Regions from separate parts of the Streptomyces sp. NPDC048172 genome, predicted to be linked through region 1. Evidence: riboswitches for the same ligand, from Rfam matches in the RefSeq annotation. Region 1 holds a riboswitch; each other region holds the start of a gene.
What was found. Region 1 has a riboswitch for cobalamin ahead of ACGF3A_RS33950 (ABC transporter substrate-binding protein). Riboswitches for the same ligand answer to the same signal wherever they lie in the genome.
Positions count from the first base shown of each region.

Region 2: linked by a shared signal. The riboswitch ahead of ACGF3A_RS20610 (ABC transporter substrate-binding protein) and the one ahead of ACGF3A_RS33950 (ABC transporter substrate-binding protein) in region 1 are both predicted to bind cobalamin.
Region 3: linked by a shared signal. The riboswitch ahead of ACGF3A_RS35885 (hypothetical protein) and the one ahead of ACGF3A_RS33950 (ABC transporter substrate-binding protein) in region 1 are both predicted to bind cobalamin.
Region 4: linked by a shared signal. The riboswitch ahead of metE (5-methyltetrahydropteroyltriglutamate--homocysteine S-methyltransferase) and the one ahead of ACGF3A_RS33950 (ABC transporter substrate-binding protein) in region 1 are both predicted to bind cobalamin.

Region 1 is NZ_JBIDAT010000009.1:13,129-16,922, reverse strand. It holds gene ACGF3A_RS33960 (MerR family transcriptional regulator) at 1-298, opposite strand, end outside; gene ACGF3A_RS33955 (SulP family inorganic anion transporter) at 550-2,058, shown strand; cobalamin riboswitch at 2,099-2,309, shown strand; gene ACGF3A_RS33950 (ABC transporter substrate-binding protein) at 2,383-3,426, shown strand; gene ACGF3A_RS33945 (FecCD family ABC transporter permease) at 3,459-3,794, shown strand, end outside.
Region 2 is NZ_JBIDAT010000004.1:641,296-645,089, forward strand. It holds gene ACGF3A_RS20605 (MMPL family transporter) at 1-1,070, shown strand, start outside; cobalamin riboswitch at 1,100-1,254, shown strand; gene ACGF3A_RS20610 (ABC transporter substrate-binding protein) at 1,295-2,287, shown strand; gene ACGF3A_RS20615 (FecCD family ABC transporter permease) at 2,299-3,309, shown strand; gene ACGF3A_RS20620 (ABC transporter ATP-binding protein) at 3,306-3,794, shown strand, end outside.
Region 3 is NZ_JBIDAT010000010.1:523-4,316, forward strand. It holds gene ACGF3A_RS35880 (glycoside hydrolase family 6 protein) at 1-682, opposite strand, end outside; cobalamin riboswitch at 903-1,041, shown strand; gene ACGF3A_RS35885 (hypothetical protein) at 1,074-1,295, shown strand; gene ACGF3A_RS35890 (CbtA family protein) at 1,310-2,083, shown strand; gene ACGF3A_RS35895 (class F sortase) at 2,440-3,141, opposite strand; gene ACGF3A_RS35900 (hypothetical protein) at 3,145-3,702, opposite strand.
Region 4 is NZ_JBIDAT010000006.1:500,752-504,545, reverse strand. It holds gene metE (5-methyltetrahydropteroyltriglutamate--homocysteine S-methyltransferase) at 1-1,784, opposite strand, end outside; cobalamin riboswitch at 1,946-2,185, opposite strand; gene ACGF3A_RS28030 (oxidoreductase) at 2,248-3,786, opposite strand.

The DNA of each region.
Region 1 (3,794 bases):
CGAAGCCGCGGATCCGCTCCAGCAGTGCCGTCCGTTCGGCGTCGGACAGCTCCTCGCCGGAGTCGAGACGGTCCGTCGCCTCCAGCAGGTCGCGCATCTCGTCGAGGGTGAAGCCGAGCGGCTTCATGCGGCGGATGACCATCAGCCGCGCCACGTCCGACTCGGTGTAGAGCCGGAAGCCGCCCTGCGAGCGGGCGGAGGGGCGGACGAGGCCGGTCTCCTCGTAGTGCCGGATGGTGCGCAGCGACAGCTCGGTGCGCGCCGCGACCTCGCCGATCTGCATGTGCTCGCTGCTCACGCGGGTGCCTTCCTCGTCGCTCACTCGGGCGGGGTCAGATCTCTACCCTAACGTTAGGGTAGAGTTGCCGAGGGTCGGAGCGGCAGTCTCCGCTGCCGTTACCCGCGGTGCGGGAATTGTCCCCCGCACCTCCCCACTTCCCGCACCGGGGGCGATGAGGCCCCTGGTGACGCGTACGCACGCCTGCGTCCGGCCGCCCGTCGGCGCGGTGTGCCCGAGCCCGACAGGTGTTCTTCCCCTTGCCCTCACCCATGCTGTCCCCGGGCGCGCGCCTGCGCGGTCCGCGCGGCCCGTACCGTCTCCGTCCCTCCTCGCTCTCCCCGAAGGTGCTGCGTACCGAGGTGCTGGCCGGGCTGGTCGTGGCGCTGGCGCTGATACCCGAGGCGATCTCGTTCTCGATCATCGCGGGAGTGGATCCGGCGATCGGGCTGTTCGCCTCGTTCACGATGGCCGTGACGATCGCGGTCGTCGGCGGGCGGCCCGCCATGATCTCGGCGGCGACCGGCGCCGTGGCCCTCGTCATCGCGCCGCTCAACCGCGAGCACGGGCTCGGGTATCTGGTCGCGGCCGTCATCCTGGCCGGGGTCTTCCAGATCGTGCTCGGCGCGCTCGGGGTGGCGAAGCTGATGCGGTTCGTGCCGCGCAGCGTGATGGTCGGCTTCGTCAACTCCCTCGCGATCCTGATCTTCCTGGCGCAGGTGCCGGAGATGCACGACGTGCCCTGGGCCGTCTATCCGCTGCTCGCGGGCGGGCTGGCGCTCATGGTGTTCTTCCCGAAGGTCACCAGGGCCGTCCCGGCGCCGCTGGTGTCCATCGTCGTGCTCACCGCGATCACCCTCGCGGCCGGGATCGCGGTGCCGACCGTAGGCGACAAGGGCGGACTGCCCTCCTCGCTGCCCGTACCCGGCCTGCCCGACGTGCCGTTCACGGTGGACACGCTGACGACCGTCGCGCCGTACGCGCTCGCGATGGCCCTGGTCGGGCTGATGGAGTCGCTGATGACGGCGAAGCTCGTCGACGAGATCACCGACACCCGCTCCTCCAAGACCCGCGAGTCGGTCGGCCAGGGCGTCGCCAACATCGTCACCGGCTTCTTCGGCGGCATGGGCGGGTGCGCGATGATCGGCCAGACGATGATCAACGTACGGGTCTCCGGCGCCCGTACCCGCCTCTCCACCTTCCTGGCCGGGGCCTTCCTGATGGTGCTCTGCGTCGTCTTCGGGCCCGTGGTCTCCGACATCCCCATGGCCGCGCTCGTCGCCGTCATGGTCATGGTGTCCTTCGCGACCTTCGACTGGCACTCCGTCGCGCCGAAGACGCTGCGGCGGATGCCCGCCGGGGAGATCACGGTCATGGTCGTGACCGTCGCCTGCGTGGTCGCGACCCACAACCTGGCCATCGGCGTCGTCGTCGGCACCCTCACCGCCATGGTCGTCTTCGCCCGCCGCGTCGCGCACCTGGCCGACGTCACCTCGGTCACCGACCCCGACGGGAGCAGCGTCGTCTACTCCGTCACCGGCGAACTCTTCTTCGCCTCCGCCAACGACCTGGTCGGGCGGTTCGACTACGCGGGCGACCCCGGCAAGGTCGTCATCGACCTGACCGCGGCGCACATCTGGGACGCCTCCTCCGTCGCCGCGCTCGACGCCGTCGAGACGAAGTACGCCCAGCGCGGCAAGGCCGTCGAGATCATCGGCCTCAACCAGCCCAGCGCCCGCCTGCACGCCAAGCTCACCGGCGAACTCGCGGGCGGCGACTGACGGCACCGGAACCCACCGCGAGCTGGGGCGATCGCCCTGTTGATACGCTGCCGGGGCCAGTCGCGCCCTCCGAGGCCAGGGAATCCGGTGAGAATCCGGAACTGACGCGCAGCGGTGAGGGGGACGGGCGGGGCACGTGTCGCCACTGGGGCGGTGCGGGCCGGTCGAAGGACCGGCGCGCACGGCACCGGGAAGGCGCTCCGTCCGGACGAACCCGAGTCCGAAGACCTGCTGGCACCTCGACGCCCCGCGCGTCGAGGGATCCCGCAGGCCAGGCTCCGCGTTCCCGAGCCCCGACAGCACAAGGTCACACCCGTGTCTCGTATGCCCCTTTTCCGCGCCCGGAGCGGCGCGGCCCTTCTGCTCGCCCCGGCACTCCTGCTCACCGCGTGCGGAGGTGGTGGCGGGGGCGGGGCCGGACAGGAGAAGGCGGCGGCCCCCGGCTATCCGCGTACGCTCGGCAACTGCGGCCACGAGGTCGAGCTGAAGACGCCGCCGCGCCGCGCCGTCTCCCTCAACCAGGGCACCACGGAGATCCTGCTCTCCCTCGGCCTCGAAGACCGGCTGGCCGGTACGGCCACCTGGACCGACCCGGTGATGAAGGGGCTGGGGAAGGCCAACGGCTCCGTGCCGCGGCTCGCCGAGAACAACCCCTCCTTCGAGAAGGTCCTGGACTCCGAGCCCGACTTCGTCACCGCCTCCTTCGTCTCCACGCTCGGCAAGGGCGGCGTGGCCACCCGGGAGCAGTTCGAGAAGCTCGGCGTGCCCACGTACGTCTCCCCGTCGGACTGCGCCGCGGGCAAGGTCAACGAGAGCGGCGGCGACGGGTCCCGCAGCGAGCCGCTCGGCCTCGGCACCGTCTACGGCGAGATACGGGACCTCGCCCGGGCCTTCCACGTGGAGAAGCGGGGCGACCGGCTCGTCGCCCGGCTGAAGGAGCGCGTACGGAAGGCCACCGACGGCCTCGAAGTCCGCGACACCACCCTCATGTACTGGTTCGCCAACGCCCAGTCGCCCTACCTCGCGGGCTGCTGCGGCGCCCCCGGCGCGATCACCCGCGCCGTCGGCGCGAAGAACGCCTTCTCCGACACCGAGGACGAGTGGCCGCAGATCAACTGGGAGACCGTGGCCGACCGGGACCCGGACGTCCTCGTCCTCGGCGACCTGACGCGGAAGTCGGAGACGGCGGAGAGCGCCAAGGCCAAGATCGCGTACCTGGAGAAGAACCCCGCCACGCGCCATCTGACCGCCGTGAAGAAGAAGCGCTTCATCCTGCTCAGCGGTCAGGCGATGAACCCCTCGATCCGGACCGTCGAGGGCGTCGAGCAGGTCGCCGAGGGGCTGCGGGACCTCGGGTTCGCCAAGTGACGTCCCGTACCGCGCATACCGCACGTACCGCCGTGACCGTCCGCACCGTTACGGCCGCCCGTACGCTCCGTACGCCGCTGCTGGCCTGCGCGGGCCTCGCCGCGCTGGCCTTCTCCCTCGCCTTCGCGGTGACCATCGGGCCCGCCGACATCTCCACCACCGACGTCTGGACCTCGGTCGCGGCCCATCTGCGCGGGGAGCGCAGCGAGTTGACCCCGCTGCGGGACGGCATCGTGTGGAACCTGCGGATGCCGCGTACCGTGCTCGCCGCGGTCTGCGGCGCCGGACTCGCGCTGTGCGGCGCCGTGATGCAGTCGCTGCTGCGCAACTCGCTCGCCGACCCCTTCGTCCTCGGCGTCTCCTCCGGC
Region 2 (3,794 bases), on a different contig from region 1:
AGCGGCGTCCGCTGACCGCGCTCACGGCCGCCGTCCTCGCGCTGCTCGCGCTCTCCGCGCCCGCGCTGGACATGCGGCTGGGCTTCGCGGACGCGGGGAACGACGCGAGCGGGACGACCAGCCGTCAGGCGTACGACCTGCTGGCCGAGGGATTCGGGCCCGGCTTCAACGGGCCGCTCGTCGTCGTGAGCCAGGGCGGCGCGGAGGCCGCCGGGGAGGTGCGGGCCACGCTGGCCCGTACGGACGGGATCGCCGCCACCTCGCCCGTGCTGCCTTCGAAGGACACCGGCGTCTCCACCGTGCTCGCGTTCCCGGAGACGGCTCCGCAGGACGAGGCGACCGCCGACCTCGTGCACCGGCTGCGGGACGACGTGCTGCCGCCGGTGACCGAGCGGACGGGCGGGAAGGCCCTGGTGGGCGGGCCGACGGCCGCCGCGCAGGACTTCGCGGACTCGGTGTCGGACCGTATGCCGCTCTTCGTGGCGCTGGTGGTGGGACTCTCGGCGCTGCTGCTGATGGTGGTCTTCCGCTCGGTGCTGATCCCGCTGAAGGCCGCGCTGCTGAACCTGCTGTCGATCGCGGCGGCGCTGGGGGTCGTCACGCTGGTCTTCCAGGAGGGGCTGTTCGGGGCCGAGGCGGGGCCCGTCGAGGCGTTCATCCCGGTGATGATCTTCGCGATCGTCTTCGGGCTCTCGATGGACTACGAGGTCTTCCTCGTCTCCCGTATCCACGAGGAGTGGGAGCGTACGCGCGACCACCGGGGCGCGGTCCGCGAGGGGCTGGCGGCCACGGGCAAGGTGATCACGGCGGCCGCGGCGATCATGATCGTGGTGTTCGCGGCGTTCGTGCTGAGCCCGGACCGGATGCTCCAGCAGTTCGGGCTGGGGCTGGCCGTGGCGATCCTGCTGGACGCGGTGGTGATCCGCTGTCTGATCGTGCCCGCGGTGATGCGGCTGCTGGGCGAGCGCGCCTGGTGGCTCCCGGCGGGCCTCGCCCGGCGGCTGCCGAGGGTCGCGCTGGAGCGCCGGGAGGACGACCAGGCCGAGGGCCAGGAGAGCGTGCGCGTCTGACCGAGGGGCTCCGTCCCTGGTCGGGGCCCTGGGCGGGCCGTATGGAAGACTGCCGTTGTTCATCGAGGCGGCAGAGGCCAGGAAGCCGGTGCGAACCCGGCACGGTCCCGCCACTGTGACCGGCGGCACGTCCCCAGGGGCGTCCGCCGGGAGTCAGATACTGGTCTGCCGCCAACCTCACCAGGTCAGGGGACGCGGATCCCCTTGAGGAGGCAGGCATCGTCATGTCCCGTGCCGTGCGCACCCGTGCGCTTCTCGCCGCGCTGCTCATACCGGCGTCGGCCCTCACCGCGTGTTCGTCGTCGTCCAGCGCCGACGACAGCAGCGGCGGCAAGGCGCCCAAGGGCTTTCCGTACACGGTCACGAACTGTGGCGTGAAGACGACGTTCGAGAAGCCGCCCGAGCGGGCCGTGACGATGAACCAGAACACCACCGAGGTCATGCTCGCGCTCGGTCTGGAAGACCGTATGGCGGGCACCGCCTTCCTCGACGACAAGATCGTGCCCGAGTACCGGAAGGCGTACGACAAGGTCAAGGTGCTGGCCAAGGAGTACCCGTCCAAGGAGACGCTCCTCGGCGCCAACCCCGACTTCGTCTACGGCGCCTACCCCTCGGCGTTCGAGAAGGGCGAGGGCCGTGAGCGCCCCGCGCTCCAGGACAGCTCCGTGAACACCCGGCTGGCCACCGAGAGCTGCGCCAAGGGCCGGGTCGGGGTGCCGCAGCTGCACAAGGAGATCCGGGAGGTCGCCCGCACCTTCGGCGTCCCGGAGCGCGCCGAGAAGCTGATCAAGAAGCAGAACGAGCAGCTCGCCGCCACCGCGAAGCGGCTCAAGGGCGCGGAGAAGACCCGGGTGTTCGTGTACGACAGCGGTGACAACGCGGCGTTCACGGCGGGCGGCAAGGGCATCGGCAACGAGATCATCGAGCGCGCGGGCGCCGAGAACGTCTTCTCCTCCGTCGACAAGCCCTTCGGCGACGTCTCCTGGGAGAAGGTCGTCGAGAAGAACCCCGACACGATCGTGATCTACGACTACCGGGGCACCTCCCTCGCCAAGAAGAAGAAGCGGCTGCTGAACGACCCGGCGCTCAAGGACGTACCGGCGATCAAGCACAAGCGGTTCGCCGTGATGCCGCTCTCCTCCGTCGTGGTCGGGCCGCGCGTGCCGGACGCGGTGGACGAGCTGGCCGACCAGCTCCACCCGGACCGCGCCAAGTGAGGGCCGCGGCCGTGCCGGGCAGGCTGCGGTTCGCGCTCCTCACCTCCGGACTGGCCGCGCTGCTGTTCGTCGGCGCGCTGGCGAGCCTCGCGCTGGGCTCCGTCCGGATCCCGGTGGGGGACGTGGTGGCCGCGCTGACGGGAGGGTCCGAGCCGGGCCCGTTCACCACGATCGTGCGGGACGTACGGCTGCCGCGCGTGCTGCTCGCGGCGGTCGTCGGCGCGGGGCTCGCGGTCGTCGGAACGGTGCTGCAGGCGCTCGTACGCAATCCGCTGGCCGATCCGTTCCTGCTGGGCATCTCCTCGGGCGCCTCCACGGGCGCCGTGCTCGTCGTCGTCTTCGGCGTCGGGACGGTGACGATGAACGTGGGCGCGTTCGCCGGGTCGCTCTGCGCGCTCGTCGCCGTCTACGCGATGGCACGGCGCGGCGGCGTGATGACGACGGGACGGCTGGTGCTCGCCGGGGTCGCGATCCAGTACATCCTCTCCGCGCTCACCAGCCTCATCCTCGTCACCTCGTCCAAGACGGAGCACCTGCGGGAGATCCTCTTCTGGACGCTCGGCGGGCTGGGCGGGGCACGCTGGAACAGCCTGCCGCTGCCCGCCGTCGCGATGCTGCTGGGGCTGGCGCTGCTGATGGCGCTCGCCCGCCCCCTCGACCTGCTGCTCGCGGGCGAGGAGAGCGCGACCGTGATGGGCCTGGACACCGGGCGGTTCCGCGCGGCCGTCTTCCTGCTCGCCTCGCTGGTGACGGCCGTACTGGTCGCGGTCAGCGGGGCGATCGGCTTCGTCGGCCTGATGGTGCCGCACGCCGCGCGCATGGTCATCGGCGCCGGGCACCGCGCGCTGCTGCCGGTCTCCGCGCTGGGCGGCGCCGCGTTCCTCGTACTGGCCGACCTCGCGGCCCGTACGGTCGCCACGCCCGAGGAGATCCCGGTCGGGGTCCTCACGGCGCTCACGGGCGGCCCGTTCTTCCTGTGGCTCCTGCGCCGCAGCCAGCGCACCGAGGGGGTGCCGTCATGAGCGCGTCGCTGACCGCCGAGGACGTCACGTACTCCGTCGACGGCCACCGCCTGCTCGACGGTGTCACGCTCGACGCCGCGCCCGGCGAGACGATCGGCGTCGTCGGCCCCAACGGCAGCGGCAAGACGACGTTCCTGCGCTGCGTCTACGGCACGCTGCGCCCCGACGGCGGACGCGTCCTGCTCGACGGCGAGGACGCCGTCGCGATGGGCGCCCGGCGCCGGGCCCGGCACGTGGCCGCCGTGCCGCAGGACGCGCACGGCGTGACGGGCCTCAGCGTGCGCCAGATCGTGGCGATGGGCCGCTCGCCGCACAAGAGGTTCTGGGAGGGCGACACCGCACGGGACGAGGAGTTCGTACGGGACGCGCTCGCGCGCACCGGCGCGGCCGAGCTGGCCGAGCGCCGCTTCGAGGGGCTGTCCGGCGGCGAACGCCAGCGCGCGCTCGTCGCCCGCGCGCTGGTCCAGGAGCCGTCGCTCCTCGTC
Region 3 (3,794 bases), on a different contig from region 1:
GCGGCTCGACGAGACCGCCCGGGTCGCGCACCCAGTCGGGGTTGCCCGCGTCCAGGTAGACCTTCGTCTTGGGCAGGTCCTTGAGCTTGCTGACCGCCTCGTTCAGCAGCTGGTAGCGCTCCTCGTGGAACTGCTGCGGGGTGCATCCCTCCGCCAGCAGATGGGGGATCGAGTCGGGCTCGACGATCACCGTCGCCGAGCGGTCGCCGATGCCCTTGACCACCTTGTCGAGCCACGCGCGGTACTCGCCCGCGTCCTTGGCGCCGCCCTTGCTGTACTGGCCGCAGTCGCGGTGCGGCAGGTTGTAGAGCACGAGGAGCGCGTCGCGGTCGGCCTTGGAGGCCGCCTTCGTGAGCTTCTCGGTCTCGCCCTGCGGGTCCTCGGTGCCGACCCACTCGGCGACGGGCTGACCGGCGATCTTCTTGATCAGCTTCGCGTCGTCGGACTTGTCGTCCTTCTCGTACGAGCTGAGCTGCTGGGCCGCCTTCCCCTCCGGGTTCACCCAGTACGGGGCGACGGACTTGGGGCGCTGCTCGGTAGCGCCCGCGTCCTTGCCGTCGCCGGAACCGTCGTCCGACGACGAGCATCCGGCGATCAGGAGCAGTGCCCCCACCGCCGTACCCCCCGCGACGAGCCGTGTGCGGGCAGGGCCTCGCCCGCGGCCGCCGTGATTGCGGTACATCCACTCCCCCTTGGTTGAACTTCCGGGACTCTCCCGGACCCCCATGGGACGAATCGTCGCTCCATCGTGTCACAGGGCTTCGGGAACGCGGAAAAGCTGTTGAGCACCTGTTACGGCCGCCGTGACACCCCTCACGTTCACGCGGCGCGCCCCGGCGCACGGCCCTCCTCGTGCACCCGCTGTGACCGGACTCTTATTGACAGTGCACATACAAGCCTGGGACTCTCCGGACACCACATGTTCACATCGAGGCGACGGTGCGCAGGAACCCGGTGCGACTCCGGGGCGGTCCCGCCACTGTGTCCGTACGCACGCACGCGTACGGGAGTCAGGAACTGACCCGTCGCTTCTCCGCCAACGGGGCGTGGAAACCCCAGGAGGAGGCCCGCGGATGTCCTCGCAGACACCTACCGCACAGACGGCTGCCGGTTCGTCGGCCGTCGCCGCGATCCGTACGCGCGACGCGCTGATCGCTCTCGCCGCCGCGCTCGTCGCACTCATCGCCCTCTACGCCGTCTTCATCGACAACGGCCAGCTCGTCGCCGCCACCGGCGACTACCTGCACGAGTTCTCGCACGACGGACGGCACCTCTTCGGCGCCCCCTGCCACTGAGGAGCGCCGCACACATGACCGTCTCAGCGGAGACAACTCCCTACCCCCTCCTGCCCCTGCTCGGCCGCGGTCTCGCCGCGGGCGGCCTGGCGGGACTCGCCTCCGGGCTCTTCTCCCTGCTGCTCGCCGAGCCGCTGATGGACCGCGCGATCCGGCTGGAGGAGAAGCGCGCCGCGGCCGAGGCCGCAGCCGCGGCCGGGGCCCACGCGCACGGCCACGCCGCGGAGGCCGAAGAGCTCTTCACCCGGGGCACGCAGCACTTCGGGCTGGTGGTGACGGCGGTGGTCGTCGGCCTCGCGGTCGGCGTCTTCTTCGCCCTCGCCTACGCGCTCGTCCACCGCGCGGGCCTCGACCGGCGCCCCTGGGAACGCTCCGTCACCCTCGCCGGTGCCGGCTTCCTCGCGCTCTCCCTTCTCCCGGCGCTGCGCTACCCGGCCAATCCGCCGGGCGTCGGCGACGGCGGTACGGTCAACGAGCGCCAGGCGCTGTGGGTCGCGGCGCTGGTGATCGGGGTGCTGGGTCTGTTGCTGGCCTGGCAGCTCTCCGTCCGGATGGGCCGGCATGGCCTTGGCGCGCCTGCGCGCCAGCTCGCCGCCGCGGGTGCCGTGGCCGGCACGCTCGCCGTGCTCTTCCTTCTCCCCGACAACCCGGACTCGGTCCCGGTGGGCGCCACCCTGCTCTGGGACTTCCGGATCCTCTCCCTCGCCTCCCACGCCCTGCTCTGGACGGCGCTCGGCGTGACCTTCGGCTTGCTCCCCCGGGCCCGCCCCTCGGGCCCACGGACCTGACCTCACGACGCATCGGGGCTTGCCCCATAAGGGGCACGGGGCTGTATCTGATTTTGCGGCTCCGCCGCGTGGGCGCGACACCTCGGGGCTTGCCCCTGTTCCCTCAGGGGCGCGGGACTGTATCCATTTGCGGCTCCGCCGCGTGGGCGCGACGGTCACGACACCTCGAGGCTTGCCCGATTAGGGGCGCGGGGAACTGCGCGACAAGCCACGACGCGGCCGCAGCCCGCGAGCCACAGCCCGGGGCACCCCGGGCGCGGCTCTTGCACGCGGGGCACCCGGCGAAGGGGGCTGCGCTTGCCAACCCTGCGCCTTGCGCAGACTTCCCAAGCACAGTGGAGCGGAGGGAGAAGCGGCTAAGTGCGGTTCGACACTCCTGTGAGGTACGCGGAGACTACGACGTTGGAAGAATAGACGCGGCGGACGCGGTCGAATTCGCCGCCGCAGGTGATGAGGCGGAGTTCGGCGCGTCCCTCCTTCTCCGTCCCGTACACACGGTCCGCGTCGAACTCGCCGCGCCCGACCACCCGCGTCCGCTCGACCGTGAAGCGGGCGACCGTGCCGTCCGCGCGGCGTACCCGTAGACCCGTGCCCGGCTTCACGGTGCTGAGCGCGTAGAAGACGGCGCGGCGCTCGTCCGTGTCCACGTGGCCGACGAGGAGCGCCGCGCCCTTCTCGCCGGGCGCGGGCCCGCCCGCGTACCAGCCGACGCGGTCGGCGCGCGCGTACGGCGGGGCCTCCACCGCGCCGTCGCGCTCCACCCCGCGCCGCATCACGCGGGCGTGCACGTCGATGCGGTCGATGTCGATCCGCGTGGGCCGGGACCGGTCCTCCAGCGGGTCATGGGCCGCGGGCAGCGGCGGCGCGCCGACGGCGAGCCGTCCGGCGCGGGAGACGTCGCCGAGGACCGGGCCCCCGCCGCCGTCGGTGAGGTCGCGGCCCCACATCCAGAGCCCGAGGAGCAGGACGACCCAGGCGGCGCCGGTGATCAGCCGTCCCCGCCCGGCGGGGCGCTCCTCAGCCCCTTCCCCCTCCTGACCGCCCTGCCCGGCGCTCATCGGTCACCTGTCGCCGTTCGAGCGCCGGGTGCGCAGCAGGTACGTGGCGAACGCGGCCAGCGCCCCGGCGACCAGGACGAAGCCCCCGCCCACGCCGTCCCGCTGGTCGGCCGTGCCGCCGCCGCCCGCGCGTACGGGCGCCGAGGGCGAGGGCGAGGGTGACGGGGACTCGGCACCCGCGACCGTGAACTCGCCGCGGGCGACCCCCTGCTTGCCGTCGCAGTCGACGGTGACCGTGTGCGTGCCGGGCTCGGCAGAGGTACGGATCCGGGGTTCGCCGTGGAGCCCGCCGTCGGCCGAGGGTTCGAGGTCGACGTCCTCCTCGAAGGCGTCGGAGTAGGCGATGCCGGTGTCGCCCTCGCAGGCGTCGACGCGGACGTCGGCCTTGCCGCCGGTCGTGACGGTCTCGGGGGTGACCGTGACACCGCCCGCGCCCCGGTCGTCGTCGGTCAGCGGGGGCGCGGCGCCCAGGGCCATGGCCGCCAGCAGCGCCAGCGGAACGGCCTGGTGTCGGACCTGGTGTCGGACCCGACGTCGGGCCGGGGTGCGGCAGGGAGCCATGGGAACCTCCGGATCCTGGTAGATCCGACGTTCCACAAGGCGGCGCCCCACCGCATCCGGAGAGGGTCCGGACGCGGTGGGGCGCTACTCCG
Region 4 (3,794 bases), on a different contig from region 1:
ACCTGGCGGGCCGTGTCGCCCAGCGGCTGGTCGTCGCGGACGAAGGACCAGGCCAGCATGGTGACGGGGCCCGTCAGCATGCCCTTGACGGGGCGGGTGGTCAGCGACTGGGCGTACGTAGTCCACCGTACGGTCATCGGCTCGGGGCGCGAGATGTCACCGGCCAGGATCGGCGGGCGTACGTAACGGGTGCCGTAGGACTGCACCCAGCCGTGCTGCGTGGCCAGATAGCCGGACAGCTGCTCGGCGAAGTACTGCACCATGTCGTTGCGTTCGGGCTCGCCGTGCACCAGGACGTCGATGCCCGCCTTCTCCTGGAAGGCCAGCACGTCGCGGATCTCGGTCTTGATGCGCTCCTCGTACGCCGCCTCGTCGATACGCCCGGCGCGCAGGTCGGCCCGCGCGGTGCGCAGCGCGGTGGTCTGCGGGAACGAGCCGATGGTGGTGACCGGCAGCAGCGGCAGCCCGAGGTGGTTCCGCTGGGCGGCGGCGCGTTCGGCGTACGGCTGGGAGCGGTGCTTCTCGGCCTCGGTGACGGCCGCGGCGCGGGCCCGCACCGCCGGGTCGTGGGTGAGCGCGGAGCCCGCGCGGGACGCGAGATCGGCGCGGTTGGCCGACAGCTCCCCGGCGATGGCGTCCGTCCCCTGGGCCAGCCCCTTGGCGAGGGTGACGATCTCGGCGGTCTTCTGCCGGGCGAACGCCAACCAGCGCAGCACCTCCGCGTCGATGTCGCGCTCGGCCCTGGCGTCGAGCGGGACGTGGAGGAGGGAGCAGGAGGCGGCGACGTCGACCCGGTCGGCGAGGCCGAGGAGGGTGCCGAGAGTGGAGAGCGACTTCTCCAGGTCGTTGATCCAGATGTTGCGGCCGTTGACGACGCCCGCGACCAGGCGCTTGCCGGGCAGGCCGCCGTTGGCGGCGATGGCGTCCAGATTGGCGGCGGCGGCCTCCGTGAAGTCGAGGGCCAGCCCCTCGACGGGGCTCTTGGCCAGCACGGGGAGGGCGTCCCCGAGACGGTCGAAGTACGAGGCGACCAGCAGCCGGGGGCGGTCGGCGAGCCTGCCCAGCTCACGGTAGGCGTGGGCCGCGGCCTCCAGCTCCTCCGGGGTGCGGTCCTGGACGAGCGCGGGCTCGTCGAGCTGCACCCACTCGGCGCCCGTGGCCCGAAGATCGGCGAGGACCTCGGCGTAGACCGGCAGCAGCCGCTCCAGCAGGCTCAGCGGCGAGAAGTCGGCGGCGACGCCCGGCGCGGGCTTGGCCAGCAGCAGATAGGTGACCGGGCCGACGAGGACGGGCCGGGCCGTGAGGCCGAGCGCGAGGGCCTCCTTCAGCTCGGCCACCTGCTTGGCGGGGTTCGCGGTGAAGTCGGTGTCCGGGCCCAGCTCGGGGACGAGGTAGTGGTAATTGGTGTCGAACCACTTCGTCATCTCCAGCGGCGCCACGTCCTGGGTGCCGCGGGCCATCGCGAAGTACCCGGCCAGCGCGTCGGCCTCGACGGCCGCGCGGTGCCGCTCGGGGACGGCGCCGACCATGACGCTGGCGTCGAGCATGTGGTCGTAGTACGAGAAGTCGCCGGTCGGCACCTCGTGGACGCCCGCCTCGGCGAGCCGGGTCCAGTTGGCCTCGCGCAGCTCGGCCGCGGTGCGGCCCAGGTCCTCTGAGGTGACGCGGCCCTTCCAGAAGCCCTCGACGGCCTTCTTCAGCTCTCGGTTCGGGCCCTGACGGGGGTAGCCGTACACGGTGGCCACGGTGGCCCGTGCTGCCGCGGCTGCGGACTTCGGTGTCACGGAGATCTCCTTCGCGAGATGTCTCGTCGGATCCCGGGGACGGGACGAGGGCGCGAAGGGGACGGACAGCGGCGGAGAAGGGACGCGCGGCGTGCGTCCGTCCGCCTGAGCTGTGTACGCCGACCTGCCCGCGAGGTCACCGGGATGTACCGCACACGCGTGGGCGTACGCGGACAACGGGCAGGTCTTCGGACTCGCGGGCTTGCCTGCCGGACACCGGATACCGGTTCCGGAGGGCTCCTACTGGCCGTCGCTTCCCAGGCCCTGTTCGTCGGGCCCAGTGCTCATGACGGCGTTCGTTCCCACTCACCGCTGCGGGGCAGTCCCGGAATCCCACCGGGTTCCCTCTTACGACGCGTCCCACCTGGCGGGTGGGGCGAACCAGTTGCACCGCCAGCGTAGACGGAGATCCCCGCGCGTGGGTAGTGCGCCCGGGGACGGCCGCCGGTTCTTCCGGTGGCCGTCAGTTCTTCTGCAGGGCGCGGGTCACGCCCGCGACGACGGCGGTCGTCAGCACCCAGCCGAGGGCGATCAGCGCATGGGCCAGCGCCTGGAGGCCGTCGTCCGGCCAGTACCAGGCGGTGCGCTGGCCCAGGCCGCCGATGGGGATCACGAGGTCGAGGGTGTAGACGAGGGGGTGGAACGGGGCGCCCTCGCCCGGCTTCGCCGGAGCGGGGGAGCCCGCGCCGAAGGCCGCCGTGCCCAGCACGGTCAGCGCGAGGAGCCACACTCCGGCCAGCCAGGGGCGGTAGCCGTAGCCGACGGTCGCGTCGAGCAGATACCCCCACGCACGCGTGACCGGGGGCAGCGTGCCGCGCCGGTGGCGCTGCTTGGCCAGGAGCACGCGGCGGGCGTCGTCGTCATGGCCGTCCCTCCGGTACCAGCTCGCCAACTGCTCGTAGGGCTGGGGGCTGTAGCCCGGTCCGCGCCGGATCCAGGCCACGCGACCGGCCACGGCGTCCCGCCGCCCCGCCTCGTCGTCCCCCATGAGCGAGCCGTACACGAAGCCGTCCAGCTCCACGACGTCCGGCCAGCTCGGCCCGGTGTCGTACAGCTGGGACACCTGCGCGCCGCGCAGGTCCACGGCGCCGGACGGGCGCCCGGCGAGGGTGAGGTCGAGGTCGACGGCCCGCAGCAGCGGGGCGGCCAGGCACGGGCCGCCACCGTCGGGCGGCCCGGCGAGGACGGCCTCCGCGAAGGTCGCCCTGTCCGAGACCTGGGCGCCCCGCAGCCGTACGGTCCCGTGCGCGGTGAAGCCGCTGGAGAAGTCGAGCGTCGAGGCCACGGCGTTGTCCAGGGCGAGCGCCACCCCGCGCGGGGACGGCCGCTCCAGCCGCGCGCCCCGCATATGGAGCCCGCCCGGCAACTGGGCGCCCATGAGGCGGAGTTCGCCGTGCGCGACGAAGCCGTCCTGGGCGTAGAGGCCGCCCTCGGCGACCAGTCCACCGGCGGACACGGCCCACTCCCCGGGCGCCACGACCTCCGCCCCGTTGAGGCTCACGGCGCCGCTCACATGGGCGTTGATGAGCGACAGGGCGGTGACCCTGCGGTGGAAGGGCGAGGCGGCGCCGCACTCCACGCGCGTACGCCGCAGGTCGAAGCGCCCCTCCGTACGGATCAGTCCGGCCTCCACGCTCGGCACCCGACTGTCCCTGATCGCGATCGACCGGGTCGCCGCGCCGGAGAGGTCGATGCCCTCCTCGAACCAGCAGCCGTCGAGCCACAGGGCGTGGGCGATCTCCGCGCCCGCCAGGTCGAGTGGGCCGGTCAGCCGCGCTCCGGTGAGCCTCAGGCTCGCGACGGCGCCGGGCCGGGCGGCGTTGGCGTCCTGGAGGAGCGCGACGACCACGGCGGCCCGCACCGTCCGCCCGGGCCCCCAGCCGCCGCCCCGGGCGACCTGGTCGTCCTCGGGCACGCCCGTACGCAGATCCACGGGGCGTCCCTCGGGGAACGCGTCCCACACCTCGCGCTCGGGGGCGGTCAACTCGTCGTAGGAGAGCACCCGTTCAG